2 regions of the Paenibacillus oryziterrae genome follow, and region 2 is predicted to be linked to the other one. Evidence: a T-box and tRNA genes for the amino acid it is inferred to sense, from the RefSeq annotation. Region 2 holds a T-box; the other holds one or more tRNA genes.
The links. The T-box of region 2 lies ahead of leuS (leucine--tRNA ligase). A T-box ahead of a tRNA ligase gene usually reads a tRNA of that ligase, here a tRNA-Leu.

Region 1 (7,575 bases), on a different contig from region 2:
CAACTTCCACAAATGCGATTCTGGTACTCTTCATCCTGCTGGTCATTATCTTAAAAGCCTGTATATTCTAAAAAAAGCGTAAAGCGGCTCCTGCCGGGCACTAACCGGACAGGAGCCGCTTATATGTATGGACTCATTTGAACAAAAACTCTACGCGTGTGCCGTCCGGAAGGTCCTCCAGCTGATTGCCGATCCAGCTTCCTGCCCCCCGGTTGTCACTTGGACGCACGTATGCGATATCTGCTCCTTCGCCGCCCTCCTGACACATCGCCATAGGCCACTCATCGCGGTCATAGCCTTTTTTGGTAGGGATACCCTTTAGGGATAGGCTGCGGTTCTCCTCCGCACCGTCGCGGTCGATCGTACATATTGCTGCTTCTCCATTATTGATGGCATCCTGGATATGTTCTGCTGTCTTTGGATAACGGTCCTGCGGGAAGACAAGCTGTACAACCTCTGAATCGGCAGGGGATAGATCATTTGAGACCGGAGTATCATCTTTGAACCAATACGTGAATGCGGCGAGCAGCAGAAGGATAATGAGGCTTCCTAGTAATTTACGTGCTTTCAATGTATGCTTCCTCCTTAATATGCTAGAATCAGTATAGCTTATATAGAGCGGCTCTGCATGGGCTGTTGCTGAATTTGCTCTCCTGAAAAGATACATCAAAGTTAAGACACAAATGAGATAGTCTACATAAAAGTAAAGGTGGCTGTAAGGATGTCTGAACAGGAAACGCCTTATATTCACAGGATGATTTCACAAGGGAACAAATTGTTGCCTGGCTTGCCAAAATTGGAGTGCCCAGCGAAGAACGTGCGGATTTCATGATTATTACTAAAGAAACGGGTGAGTTTGCCGGAGAGGTTGTACTTAACGACGTAGACCTTATAAATCGCAGCGCCAATACCCGTATTGCGCTAGACGGGGCTCGTTTTACAGGTAAAGGCTATGGTTCGGAGGCAATGCTACATATGCTCAGGTACGGTTTTAATACCATGCACCTGCACCGGATTCACCTGGGGGTCTGTGCTTTTAATCCGCGGGCTATTCATGTATATAAGAAATTGGGCTTCCGTCAGGAGGGAATCGAGCGGGATGCCCTGTATCAGGATGGGGAATTCCACGACATGATTACGATGTCCATGCTGGAAGATGAATTTCGTGCGTTGTACGAGAGCGTGTAGAACCTATAAAGCGTGTAGTGAATGCGATCCGGATAGAAAAAAACCAGTCGGTCCAATAAGCCCCGGCTGGTTTTTGCACTGGAATAAACCATTTATGTATGACTCTAGATCTGTTCGCGATAACTGAGTTTATTGGCTGTTTTCTCGTCTCGGATTGCTGTTCGAAGCACATCTTTAACGGTTTGGGGATCACGGATCTTGCGGAAGTTCAGCTGTGGTGATGAAGTGTCTTCGGAAAAAACAGTCAATGTTCCGATCCGGAGAATCCGGTCCATAACGCTCTGCTGTACTGCCAGATCACGGACCCGCAGAAGCTCCACCTCTTCGAATTTCTTGGCAATAAGACCTGTCTTTACTCTGATTCTCTGGCTGGTTATTGTGTAGGTAGTCGTATTCAGGCCAATAATTCCTTTAAGCCGGTCAGATATTCCTGCAGGCTTGCCTTCCCATAAGACCACTTCATGGCTGGGAGATTCATGGACAGCAGACAGATGTGACGCTTGAGGAGCAGCATGATCGGTCGGTGCTCCGCACTCTCCGCAGAATTTAGCATCCTGCTCGTACTTAGCGCCGCAGCTTGTGCAATAAGACATGAGGCATCTTCCTTTCCAGTAACAGATGAATTCATTATAATATAACAGGCACAGGCAGTCATTACCTGAACTCTCAAAAAATTTACAATTATTTCATTTGCACTTTACAATAATCGACATTATGCTTTAGTAGGAGGGATAGAGATGAAAAAGTTGTTAATGGCAGGCCTGATTCTGACAGTGGCCCTGCTTGGCGCGTGCAGTAATAATGAACCGAAACTAGAAACAAAAGAAGATATCAAGGCGTATGTGCAGGATTTCTATAATCAATTCTCTGATATTGAGCAGGAAAGTGATTCTTCCAAGGAAGATTTCGATGCAGCAATGACTTCCTTCTCGTCCGGTGATGTTTCAGACAAAGAGTTCTCGAAGGCTGTTGATGCTTTTCAGGACACTGCAGATAAATTGGCGGACAAGGTTGAAGATGTGAAGATCTCTTCGAAGCTCCCTGACGATATTCAGAAGCTGTTGGAGGATTCCAAGGTTGCTTTTCTAAGTGCATACCAATTAAAGGAACAAGCATCCCAAAGCGCCGTTTCAGCAGAAGTGACAGCAGACCAGTTCAAAGCAATGACTGATAATGCTGATCTTGCCATGCTGTTCGGGATTTCCAAGCTGAATGAAGCCAGAGTTGCGACAGGGCTCATCGATGCCGATGCGGCAGTAGATATTAGTGAATTAACGAAACAATAATAAACGTGTTTAGGCAAAATAGACTTTAGGACAAAGGCTCCACATTGTGGGGCTATTTGTTTGTCATTTTTTCCTGGTTGATAATTTATGGGGAATCTAAGTATAATACGTACATATGTTCTTGTTTATTTGGAGAGTATTCATAAGTGAGGAGGAAATATTATGGGCAAGAAGCTGGAAGGGAACGGACTATGGGAGAGCTGCCGGATGATGCTTCCGGAGCATAAGAACCGGATCATATTTGAGGAGAGGGAAACTCTGCGCCGCGAGAAGCCGGTACTGGATGAGCAGGAGAGAGAGGAGATGGAGCGGACGCTCGTCTTGTCGCTGCGCAATCATGTCCGGGTGAGTGTAGTCTTGTTTGATCCTTTTGAGGATGTGGTTCTGAGCGGATTTATCACCTCCATCCATGCCCACTCCCGGGAGATTAAGCTGCAGTGGGCGGAGGAATGGAAGTGGATTAATCTCGACAGTATCAGCAGGGTATATACCTGCTAATGATGGGCCGCAGCGGGGGCCAAGGAGACCTCAGCTATTCAGTGGAGTCTGCTCCGGTACTTTTCTCGTATGCGATTAAGGTTAAGGAGTTATTTCCGGTCAGCCGGGCAATAGCTGCTTCGGCATCGCGGATAATCTCAACAGCTTCATTCTTGCCGTTAAGCGGTGCGATGGTGTAGCTGTCACTATGAACATCCATGGAGTTATCCCACCTTTCCCTGGTATTATCCGCATTCTATGATCGCCACATGCATCCAAAATATGGTATGGTGTGGTAAAGGCGACAAGGAGATGGATGTTCATGTACGGTGATGAATTCAGACGCAATCTGAGCGGTACGGATGTAGACGCGGCAAAGGCTAGGCTTGAAGCGGAGCAGCAAAGATTGCAGTCGGGCAATCGGCTGGGATTCCTCAGCGAGTCCATTGATTTGCTCATTGCCGTAGGTGCGGTGGGAATAATTGTATTCCTGTTAACCTGGCTGTAGACAGTTCGTTTAAGATTAAATGAGGAATGTGTAAGCCATGCTTGTAGAAGTATGGCTTTTTTGTTGTTCACAAAGAAGCTACCCCAAGTGCACAGGCAGGCTAAGTCTAATTTAGTCGGCTGCCGGATGACCGGAGTACAAGCAAAGCCGCAAAGGATAGCATTGGCTATACCAGGGGGTGATTTCATGCTGACATTGGAACAGGTCATAGGGAAATCGGCAGCGAAACTGAAGAAACTGCATCCTGCCGTATTGGCTGGTGCTCAAGCCTTGATCCGGCAGAGTCATGCTAAGGGGGTACCGATTGCCATCACTCAGGGCATGCGGACCATTGTTGAACAGAATGCCTTGTACGCGCAGGGAAGAAGTAAACCGGGAACAATCATTACGAATGCCCGCGGCGGTGCCAGTTATCATAATTATGGATTGGCAATAGATTTTGCGCTTCTGCTGCCCGGAGGTGAAACTTATTCGTGGGATACGAGCCGGGATGGAGATAAGGATAAATTGAAGGATTGGCAAGAGGTAGTGAAGCTGGCCAAACCTCTTGGATTTGAGTGGGGCGGGGATTGGACATCCTTCAAAGATTTTTCCCATTTACAGATGAGTTTTGGACTGACGACATCACAGCTTAAAGGAGGCGCCCGTCCATCGGCACAGCAGGTGAAGGAAGCATTAAGCCGGATCAACGGAGGTGACGATGAGGTGAATAAGGAAGTTAAGGTTGCCATCACTTTAAACGGTAAAAAGCTTACTGAAGGCATTCTGGATGACGGCACGACCTATGTCCCGGTAAGAGTTCTTGCAGAGGCACTCGGAGCCAAGGTTACGTATGATCCAGGCAGTAAAACAGTGGATATCGAGATTCTGCATAAATGAGTAGCAGGCAGGGGAAATTATCAGCGATAACATCAAAAGGAGGCATAACCACTTGAATAAGCTGATAACAAGCCTTGCTTGCACTACTGTTTTGTCCATGAGTTTAATGGGGGTAGGCTTCGCATCCAATGCATCCGGAACTGCAGGAATGGGCGGAACCACTCAAGGAAGAACAGGAACGATGGATGGATCCGTCACCAATTATGGTACAGGGAACTATTCAAATCGTGACGGCAATTTGCTGAACCGCGCTGAGGATACCGTGAACCGCGGTGTAGGCACCATGGAACGGGGCGTTAACCGGATGACCGGTACTGGAACCACTGGAACCACCGGAACTAATGGCAACGCCAGCATCATGAACGACAAGTACCGCTCATACAACAACGGTGCAACCTCTCCAATCTCTAACGACAGAGTAACGGGCAGATACCGTGCAACCAGCACCACCACAAATGCAACCAACGATAACGACAACAACTCCAACTGGGGCTGGTTAGGTTTGGTTGGGCTGCTGGGTCTTGCTGGCATGAGAAGCAGAAGCAATGCTGGCGATCGCCGTTAATCTGCACAAGACGAGCAACCCGCTAAGGCTTCGGCTAATGCGGGTTTCTTTTTTGATGAGAACGCATCAAATATGTGAAAAAGAAGGATTGCACATTTTAAGAACACGTGATATGATATTACTTGTCGCGTTATTACTTATAACGCCGCAACTTATAACATGCCGGGGTGGCGGAACAGGCAGACGCACAGGACTTAAAATCCTGCGAAGGGTGACCTTCGTACGGGTTCGACCCCCGTCCTCGGCATACCAGAAGAAAGAGCACATCTTAAACGATGTGCTCTTTCTTTGTATCAACCAAAGGGCAAGCCAGAGCGAAGACGAATTAGTCAAGCGAATGATGTGCATTGATTGACCATATGCGATAAGAAACGATATAATTTCTTTAGTGTGCAAAAAAATTTCGCAAAGATTGGAGGGAGCGCAAATTAAGCTAAAAGAAATTGCAAAAAAGGCAAACGTGTCAATTAGTACGGTGTCTAGGATCATCAATAATCAGGGCAATTTTAGTGAAGAAACCCGCAGAAAAGTATTGGAAATTGCCAATGAACATTTGAAACCGGGTGTCGCCCCTCCAAAGTTCGCAGGCATAACCCATAATATCGTTATAGTCGTTCCGGGCAATAATGACTTCTTCGATAATGACCCGTCTACCTCAGCTGACTTGAATCATCTAAAGGACGAATTTGAAGCCCATGGTCATCAGGTTCATATTGCGAAACATGGTGCGGACGCGCATTCCTCTCCGGTATATAAGCTTTTGGATGAGGAAAAGGTGGATGCGGCCATCATATTTGACCCCTTTGTCAATGAGCAATTGTTTGAGGAGTTTGAGAGACTGGGAATCCCGTACTTGCTTACGAATGGTAGAACCTATAAGGCCAATTACAACTATATTGACTACGATAACCGTAAAGGCGCTTATGAGGTGATCCGGTATCTCCATGAATTGGGACATCAGAAAATCGGAATTCTTGCAGGGCCCAAAAATCATCTGGTCAATTTAAACCGGCTGGACGGATGCAAGGACGCTTTTCGTGATTTCAAAATGCCATGGTCTGACGCGAATGTCCTCATGGGTGCATTTGATCCTGCCCATGGATATGAGGCAGTGAAGCAGCTACTCCGTATAGAGCCGAGTATAACGGCAATTTTCACGTTCAACGACATTATTGCCTTTGGAGCCATGAAGGGTTTAGCAGAGATGAACATCCGTATCCCGCAGGATATTTCCTTGATTGGGTTTGATGATTTAAAGCTATCGGAGTTTATGGTTCCACCCTTAACTACCGTCCGGAGATTCAGATATGATATCAGCTCTATTATTGTAAAAGTATTGACGGAATTGATTACCAACAAGAATATTGCAGAGGTTCACATCAGCCTAAAAACAGAGCTAATCGAGCGGGAATCATGCGCAAGACTGGTAAATACGAAGTAGAGACACGTTGCGATCGATCCCTAATAGCCATCCTTTGACTCCAATCAGAGGATGGCTTTTTGGCGTTTCAAACTATAATCGGATTGTTATTAAAGAGGTGTTATCAGAACATTGGGTTGACGACGCGAAGGGAAGTAGAATATACTGAAGGCGCAAATATTTGCGCAAATATTTGTGTAAACATTTTATTCATATGGGAGGGATGATTGTTGAAAGTTGATTTTACCAAGCCATTATTGAAAGCGTTTACCACAATGTTGTCATTTGCCTTGCTGACAGGTGGTTCATTGGCGGTGTCTATGCCTCATGAAGCATCAGCGGCTGTCGGTCCGGTCACCGTGAATCTGACGGAAACGCAGGAGGCCTTTAAGAACCCCTTAAAGGGATTCAGGCCTACACGGTTCATGAATGATGCCGGGTTCTCGAACCAGGAATACGGGACTGTGTTCAAGCACTATATCAAATATACGGATTTGGAGAATGCGGCGTCGGATTCCGTTCAGAAGATCAAGGATTGGAGTAATACAGCCTGGGCAGGGATTGAAAGCCAGAATAAAAAGGTGATTCCTCGTGTGTTCATCGTGTATCCGAACGGAGGAGAGTATTGGCCTGAAGGCGTTCCCCATGGAGATGTGACGACGCAATGGACGTCGGATATATTAAAAAATCGGCTGACAGCTTTCATCCAGAAGCTTGGCCAAGCTTGGGATAATGATCCAAGAGTAGCTTATGTAGAGCTCGGACTTTGGGGCAATTGGGGAGAGCATCATGTATGGCCGGATAAGCTTGCTGACGGGACGGACCGGATGCCGCTCAGCTTCCAGACAGCGTTAGGGAACGCAGCGGCGCAAGCTTTTCAAAACAAGAAGGTTCAAGTCCGGTATCCCGATACATTCCAGAATTACAAATTTGGATTCCTGTGGGATTCCTTTGCATTAATTGATGATCTGGCCGGAGGAGAAGGCATAGTTGCAAGAAATTCATGGAGAACACAAGTCAACGGCGGCGAAGTAGCGTATGACTGGGGACAGAAGGCGATCCAGCCCGGTGATTCGCCGGACGACACCTTAAGCGATCCGAACCATCGGAACTACGTCATCGATTGGATTAAAAAGACGCATACAACCAGCCTCGGTTGGATTGATCTGTACGATGCCGGGAATTCTACCGTTTCGCAGGGTGCCGCGCTCATGCAAAAGGAATTCGGATACCGGTTCGTCATCAATCAGGC
Region 2 (7,575 bases):
ATCTCATGTGCTGAGAGCCATGGATCTTCCCCCGAAACTTTTGGAATCGGCGATTCGATTTAGTACCGGTTTGGGTAATACTAGTGAAGAAATGGAATACGTTGCCCAGAAAGTTGAAACTATTCTGAAGCGGCTGCGTAATAGACATTAAGGCCATTAGTTTGCGAAGGGACTAAGCCGACATGAAACTTCAGGATATGATTGGACTGGCTGTATTCGGTGTCGAGGAAGGTCAAGAAATCGGCAAAATTGTAGACTGTAGTATCGATTCAAACTTGACCATTATGGGTATTGAACTGGAAAGCAAAACATTTTTCTCTAGTCATGTGAAATTTGTGGCATGGGAAGATATTGTCGCCTATGGCGAAGATGCAGTTATGATTGCGAGTAAAGAGTCAATTCAAAAGGCAGATGCCGACCACATACCCCATACTTTTCTTTTGGGGAAGCATAAATTGAAGGATTTGCAGGTTGTTACTGCCACAGGGACGATTATTGGACGCATATCCGATGTTTATTTTGACCAAAAGATGGGAAACACAATAGTAGCGCTGGAAATCAGTGATGGGCTTGTGACTGATTTAATCGAAGGCCGCAAATGGCTGCCTTGTTCTGAAGGAATGTCCATTGGTGAGGATGCTGTGCTGGTTCCGGCAATGAGCGAAGAACGGCTACAAAAAGCCATTAATATTGTTAACGGATAGGTGGAATGTATGATATGAAGTGTCCAAACTGCAACTCCAAGGATATCGGCAAAATTGGCTCACACCAGTTCTATTGCTGGGGCTGTTTCATCGAACTTACGGTAAACGGCGAGAAAATGTCGGTTTATCAGGTTGAGGAAGACGGCACGCTTAGTTCGCTTGATGATTTATTTTCCGGAGAGGAATACTCCCAGGATTTCCCTCATATCCACGCGACTTCCTGATGTCCGTTTCCGATGTATAGATGTGGATACATACAATTAGCGTCTAATCTTTTTTCTGCTGCCGCAGAAAAGGGTTAGGCGTTTTTTTGTGCGGCAATTATATTGGTTATTTTGCTGTGGCCTTACATATACTTAGTTACAAAGCCAGTCCAGTTCAGCCGCAGGAGGTAAGGCAATGGAGCAATGGTCTCAAAACAAATGGTTACGCTGGATGCTCGGTGTGCTGCTAATTCTGATTATCCTGTATTTTGTCTGGCTGCTGCGCCCCATGCTGCACCAGGTTTTTGTGTTCCTGAAGGCAATCTTGGCACCCTTTCTGGCTGCAATGATTATTTCCTATGTGCTGAACCCTGTAGTAAGTATGCTGGCCGCCCGCAAAATGCCGCGCAGCATCGCCGTTCTTCTGATATATGCCGTATTTCTCACAGCGATTGCCGTGATCGCCATCAATCTGATCCCCATGCTGATCGAACAGCTGGAGGAACTCAATGAGCATCTGCCTGAAATGACGCTCAGGGCACAGGGGCTGATGCGAACAATGAATACGCGCCTAATTCCGCCGGGTGTTGAGATGGGAATGAACAATTGGTTTTTTAAGCTGGAAAGCCGCCTGGCCACCGGGATCTCTCATTTTCTCGATAACATAGGATCAACGATCAATGTGCTGTTTAATGCGTTCATCGTCCCCTTTCTGGTCTTCTATATCCTTAAAGATTTCGATGTGTTCGAACGGACGGTGGTGTCCTGTCTTCCCCGCTCCCGGCGCAAGGCTATTGTCACACTGTTAAAAGATATCGATGCCGCGCTTGGCAACTATATTCGCGGTCAGTTTATCGTCTGCCTCATCATCGGGGTTCTTGCTTACATTGGTTATGCGCTGATTGGCATGCCTTACGCGCTGCTCTTCGCAAGCGTTGTTGCCATGTTTAACATTGTTCCGTATTTGGGGCCGTTTCTCGGAGCAGCTCCGGCCATTGTGATGGCATCCACAATTTCCTTCAAGCTGGTGCTGATGGTGGCAGTGGTCAATACGATATGTCAGATGCTCGAGAGCAATGTCATTTCGCCGCAGGTGGTGGGACGCAAGCTTCATCTGCATCCACTGCTGATTATTTTTGCTCTGCTGGTGGGCGGAGAGATTGCCGGCATGCTCGGTCTGATTCTTGCGGTTCCTATTTTTGCGGCCGGAAAAGTGGTGCTGCATCATTTTTTGACCTATTATATGAAGAGAAAGCCTGTATAATCGCGGAATAACGTTGACTGTAGCACCGGCTTTGTATATAATATTGGGGAATATTACGATTTACTTGTATACATCTATCGTTGATGAGGAGTATTAATTTCGCAAATGTTATTACAGAGAGCCGGTGCACGGGTGGAAGCCGGATGACTAAGCGGAATGAACTCACCTCGGAGAAACGGCGCAATTTCGTTGTATCCATGGTTCTTAGCCGGGAGCACAGAAGCGAACGCCGTCGGTTTGCCCCCGTTACAGGGTGTAAAGTGAGTAGCAGGATAAAGCATATCCTTGCTGCTAACTAGGGTGGTACCACGGGAATTCAGACCTCTCGTCCCTAGCGTCTAACGCTAGGGATGGGAGGTTTTTTTAAAATACAAGAAAGTATAAGTTGTACACTATACTTTATCCTTGTATTTTTACGAGAAACGGTCCGTCTTAGTTAGGACGGCAGAGCCGTTTCTTCTTAACATATAGGAAGCCCCGGATATTGATCTAGAAGTTGTCCTATATGTCTTCGAGAAACCAAGGAGGTTCTAAACGATGAGTGAAAATATGACCAAGACAGCTGGACCGGGCTACCGTGCCCAGACAATTGAGCCGAAATGGCAGCAGTACTGGGACGAGAACCACACGTTCCGCACCACTGAAGATCCGGCGAAGCCGAAATTTTACGCACTGGATATGTTCCCGTATCCTTCTGGCGCAGGGCTGCATGTAGGCCATCCGGAAGGATATACAGCAACGGATATCGTATCCCGCTACAAACGGATGCGCGGCTACAACGTGCTGCACCCGATGGGCTGGGATGCATTCGGTCTTCCGGCTGAGCAGCATGCGCTGGATACCGGACAGCATCCCCGTGAGATTACCTTTAAGAATATTGATAATTTCCGCCGCCAGATTAAATCACTAGGCTTCTCCTATGATTGGGAGCGCGAGATCAGTACTACGGACCCTGCATACTACAAATGGACGCAGTGGATTTTTATCCAGCTCTACAAACGTGGTTTGGCTTATGTGGCTGAAGTGCCGGTGAACTGGTGTCCCGCTCTGGGAACCGTACTCGCTAATGAAGAAGTCATCGATGGCAAAAGCGAACGCGGCGGCCATCCGGTTATCCGCAAGCCGATGCGCCAGTGGATTCTGAGAATTACCGAATACGCTGAACGTCTGCTGGAGGATCTGGAGGAGCTGGACTGGTCCGAGAGCATCAAGGATATGCAGCGCAACTGGATCGGCAAATCCACCGGGGCAGAAGTTACCTTCAAGATCGATGGATATGATAAGAACCTGGTGGTCTTTACGACTCGTCCGGATACCTTGTTCGGAGCGAGCTATTGCGTGCTGGCGCCGGAACATGAACTGGTAGAGCTGATTACAACAGAGAGCCAGCTTGCTGCAGTGAAGGAATATCAGGAGAAAGCTTCCCACAAGAGTGATCTGGAACGTACGGATTTGGCCAAGGATAAAACCGGTGTATTCACCGGCGCGTATGCGATTAACCCGGTAAACGGTGCACAAGTGCCGATCTGGATTGCGGATTATGTGCTGGCAGGATACGGCACGGGTGCGATTATGGCCGTTCCTGGTCATGATACACGCGACTGGGAGTTTGCGAAGCAGTTCGGGCTGGACATTCTTGAGGTTGTACAAGGCGGAAATATTGCCGAAGAGGCTTATGCCGGCGACGGACCACACGTGAATTCAGACTTCCTAAACGGACTGGATAATGCCGAGGCTATTGCTAAAATGATCTCTTGGCTTGAAGCTGATGGAAGCGGTAAAGGCAAGGTTACTTACCGCCTGCGCGACTGGCTGTTCAGCCGTCAACGCTACTGGGGTGAGCCGATTCCAATTCTGCACCTGGAAGACGGAAGCATGAAGACCGTACCGGAAGACCAGCTTCCGCTGCTGCTGCCGGATGTGGATCAGATTAAGCCTTCCGGCACAGGGGAATCCCCGCTTGCGAATGTTACGGAATGGGTAGAAACGGTTGATCCGGAGACTGGTATGAAGGCGCGCCGTGAGACGAATACGATGCCGCAATGGGCAGGCAGCTGCTGGTACTACCTGCGGTTTATCGATCCGAAGAATGACAGCGAGCTGTGCTCGAAGGATAAACAGCAGCAGTGGCTGCCGGTAGATTTGTATATCGGCGGGGCTGAGCACGCGGTGCTTCACCTGCTGTATGCCCGTTTCTGGCACAAAGTGCTGTATGATCTCGGTGTGGTTGATACCAAAGAACCGTTCCACAAGCTGGTCAACCAAGGTATGATTCTCGGAACGAACAATGAGAAAATGAGTAAATCCCGCGGTAACGTCATTAATCCGGATGAGATTGTGGCTGAATATGGAGCGGATACCCTTCGTATCTATGAAATGTTTATGGGACCGCTGGAGGCGACCAAACCTTGGAGCGAGAACGGCACGGAAGGCGTACACCGCTTCCTCTCCCGCGTATGGCGTTTGTTCGTGAATGAGGATGGCACGCTGAATGCCAAGATTAAGAAAGACGGCGGCAGCGAGGAATTCAAACGGACTTGGCATAAGACGCTGAAGAAAGTGACAGAGGATTTCGATAATCTGCGCTTCAATACAGCGATCAGCCAGCTCATGATCTTCACCAATGATGCCTATAAGCAGGATACACTTTCGCATGCCGCTATGGAGAACTTCGTGCAAATGCTGTCTCCGCTGGCACCGCATATTGCTGAAGAGCTGTGGCAGCTGCTCGGACATGAGGGTGGCATCAGCTATGTAGCCTGGCCGTCTTACGATGAGGCTATGACCGTTGACGCAGAGGTGGAAATCGTAGTCCAGGTTAACGGTAAAATTGTACAGCGCGCGCTGATTCCTCAGGGAATGGCTCAGGAAGAAATGCAGGCGCATGCTCTTGCACTCCCGAACGTGAGTGCAGCCGTTGAGGGCAAGACCGTACGTAAAATTATTGCCGTCCCTGGCAAACTTGTAAATATCGTAGTGGGTTAAGCGAAGAACGCATGATTGCCCGCAGCAACGGATAAGGTCCGTGCTGCGGGTTTTTATGTTCTTTCGGGGCATTCAGGATAGGCCAGACCAGAATCCGTCTTGGAACGTGCAAACTTAGCGGTCAAGCGGACTTTGGGGAATACCGCTATGTCTGAAGAGAATATTCAGCTTGGCGACATCTTCATCATATTTGTCATGGGTAGTCGTAATCAGTCGCTCGAAGACCCCTTCCAGACTATAACGCAGATGGTTCAGCGCCTCCGCTGTAATCCCGCCCGGAACAGCAACACGTTCTTGCAGCTCCTGAGGTGTGAAATTACCTTCTGTCAGCAGACGGCCCGTACCCAGCAACATCTCGCCTGTCAGTGTGCTCAGCAGTGTTTCATCGATGCCTGTCGCTTCCACTGCCGCCTTGATCCACCGTTCGATGAAATAACTTAAGAATGCCGGTCCGCAGCTCGTGAAATCTGAAGCCACCCGGGTATGATTCTCACTGATCTCTACAGGAACGCCAATAAAGGATAGAAGATGAATAAGCAGAAGCCGGTCTTCTTTATTTAACCGTTCGCCAAATATGCAAAGTGAAGTGCCCGCTTTCACGCAGTGGGTGATACTGGGGATGACTTTGGCGATTTTGGAAGGCAGGACAGACTCTAGATGATGGAGCTGGACAGGACTTGTTATAGAGATGACAATCTGCTCCTTGCGAAGTAGGGAGCCGATTTCATCGGTTAGTGCTTTGAACTCCATAGGTTTGACGCACAGAAAGACGATATCGCTCCCTGCCGCGGTTTCGCTATTACTTCCGCACAGCAAGATACCAGGATGGCGTTCTGCAAGCTGAACCAGTCTGTGAGCGCTGCGGTTGCTGGCAAGCACATCCTGGGGACGCAGTGCCTTGGAAGAAAGAAAGGCGTCGATAAGCAGGCTGCCCATACTGCCTGTTCCGATAAATCCCACCTTCATCCTGTGGTCCCCTCCTTTCTTGCTTCTCATATTGACAGGATTACTCTTCGTTAAATGTATGCAGGTTGAACTTGGACTGATGACAGGATCACGTTAAAAAGATGAAATCTTTTCCAGAGGGAGGAAGCTTCAATGAAGAGATTAGCAATAATCGGCGGTATTGCTGCAGCGCTGGCAGGAATCGGTCTGCTGTGGTACGGGAACGAAGGGCGTTCAAGCGGGATTGCCGGGTGGGAGACGATGAATGTCGGAGTAGAGACGGCGCTTGCCGGGAGCGGGCAGACCAGTAGTGAGCAGACCAGTAGTCAGGGAGGCATAGAAGGAGGAAATGCAGATAGAAAGGATAAGACTGCCAATAGTGACACCTCAACGACTGAGAAATCAGCAGAGAGCGGTTCGAAAACTGCAGGCACAGTCATCCATGAAGGGGATGCTGCTGCAACACTGCCTACTAAGGGGTCGGCAACTTCTGTGACTACACCTGTGAATCATCCACCTGGATCTTCCTCGGATGCAGCGGTCAATCCCATCGAGTCACAGCCACAGAACCAGCCTGCGGGGGCAGAGGGGAAAATCAACGTAAACACCGCGACGCTGGAACAACTGAAGGAATTGCCGGGAATAGGCGATGCCAAGGCCCGGGCGATTATGGATTACCGCAGCAGCCAGGGTCCTTTTGCCAGTCTGACGGAGCTGGGTAAGGTAAAAGGGATTGGTCCGAAGTTGCTGGAAAAGCTGAAACCCATGGTTTTGTTCTGAATGGGGTGTTACAATAGTTAACAACTTATTTTGGAGAAAATGGTGATACGAATGACAGTTGCCTACCGTAAGAATTGGGATACATATTTCATGGACATTGCCTGTATGGTTTCGACTCGCTCACGCTGTCCGCGCCGTCATGTCGGGGCTGTGCTTGTACAGGGGAAGAAGCTGCTGGGGACCGCCTACAATGGCGCGCCTATGGGCGTTCCGGATTGCTCTGAAGCAGGCTGCATGGTGTCTGAACAGTATGAGATGGAGCTGGTGAACGGCGAACAGATGATGGTTAAGAAGCAGCGTTGTATCCGGACGATCCATGCCGAGCAGAATCTGCTCTTGTTCACGGACCGCAGCGACCGGGAAGGAAGTACGGTGTATGTGACAGACGAGCCCTGCTGGACCTGCGCGAATATGCTGGCGAACAGCGGCATTGTGGAGATCGTATATTACCGCCCTTACCGCAAGGATATGGAGAAAGTCCGTTCGATGATGGCTTCGAAAGGTATTGTGTTCCGTCAGCTGGAGAGCTATGAACCACCTTCAGAGACGATGATGAACATCAAAGAATAAGTTTAGGAACGCAGTATTCTATTTATCCAAATATGTATGGCCTGAGGAAGAACCTCTGCTCTTGCAGCGTGCTGCAACGACAGGGGTTCTTTTTGCGCTAAAAGGGATTGAGGCGGCGTGGCAG

Region 1: it has a tRNA-Leu gene. The T-box ahead of leuS (leucine--tRNA ligase) is inferred to sense a tRNA for this amino acid. The anticodon was not compared.

Annotation. Positions count from the first base shown of each region.
Region 1 is NZ_JBGJZO010000007.1:73,969-81,543, forward strand. Features, by position in the region: gene ACAN55_RS10215 (hypothetical protein) at 1-71, shown strand, start outside; gene ACAN55_RS10220 (NucA/NucB deoxyribonuclease domain-containing protein) at 134-571, opposite strand; partial or broken gene ACAN55_RS10225 (GNAT family N-acetyltransferase) at 766-1,188, shown strand; gene ACAN55_RS10230 (PH domain-containing protein) at 1,293-1,781, opposite strand; gene ACAN55_RS10235 (hypothetical protein) at 1,926-2,474, shown strand; gene ACAN55_RS10240 (YolD-like family protein) at 2,637-2,972, shown strand; gene ACAN55_RS10245 (hypothetical protein) at 3,007-3,171, opposite strand; gene ACAN55_RS10250 (hypothetical protein) at 3,274-3,459, shown strand; gene ACAN55_RS10255 (M15 family metallopeptidase) at 3,646-4,338, shown strand; gene ACAN55_RS10260 (WGxxGxxG family protein) at 4,391-4,903, shown strand; tRNA gene ACAN55_RS10265 (tRNA-Leu) at 5,065-5,150, shown strand; gene ACAN55_RS10270 (LacI family DNA-binding transcriptional regulator) at 5,292-6,344, shown strand; gene ACAN55_RS10275 (fibronectin type III domain-containing protein) at 6,554-7,575, shown strand, end outside.
Region 2 is NZ_JBGJZO010000016.1:39,382-46,956, forward strand. Features, by position in the region: gene ACAN55_RS16485 (cysteine desulfurase family protein) at 1-151, shown strand, start outside; gene ACAN55_RS16490 (PRC-barrel domain-containing protein) at 183-704, shown strand; gene ACAN55_RS16495 (hypothetical protein) at 719-928, shown strand; gene ACAN55_RS16500 (AI-2E family transporter) at 1,104-2,171, shown strand; T-box leader at 2,243-2,507, shown strand; gene leuS (leucine--tRNA ligase) at 2,709-5,156, shown strand; gene comER (late competence protein ComER) at 5,271-6,122, opposite strand; gene ACAN55_RS16515 (ComEA family DNA-binding protein) at 6,255-6,881, shown strand; gene ACAN55_RS16520 (deoxycytidylate deaminase) at 6,921-7,451, shown strand.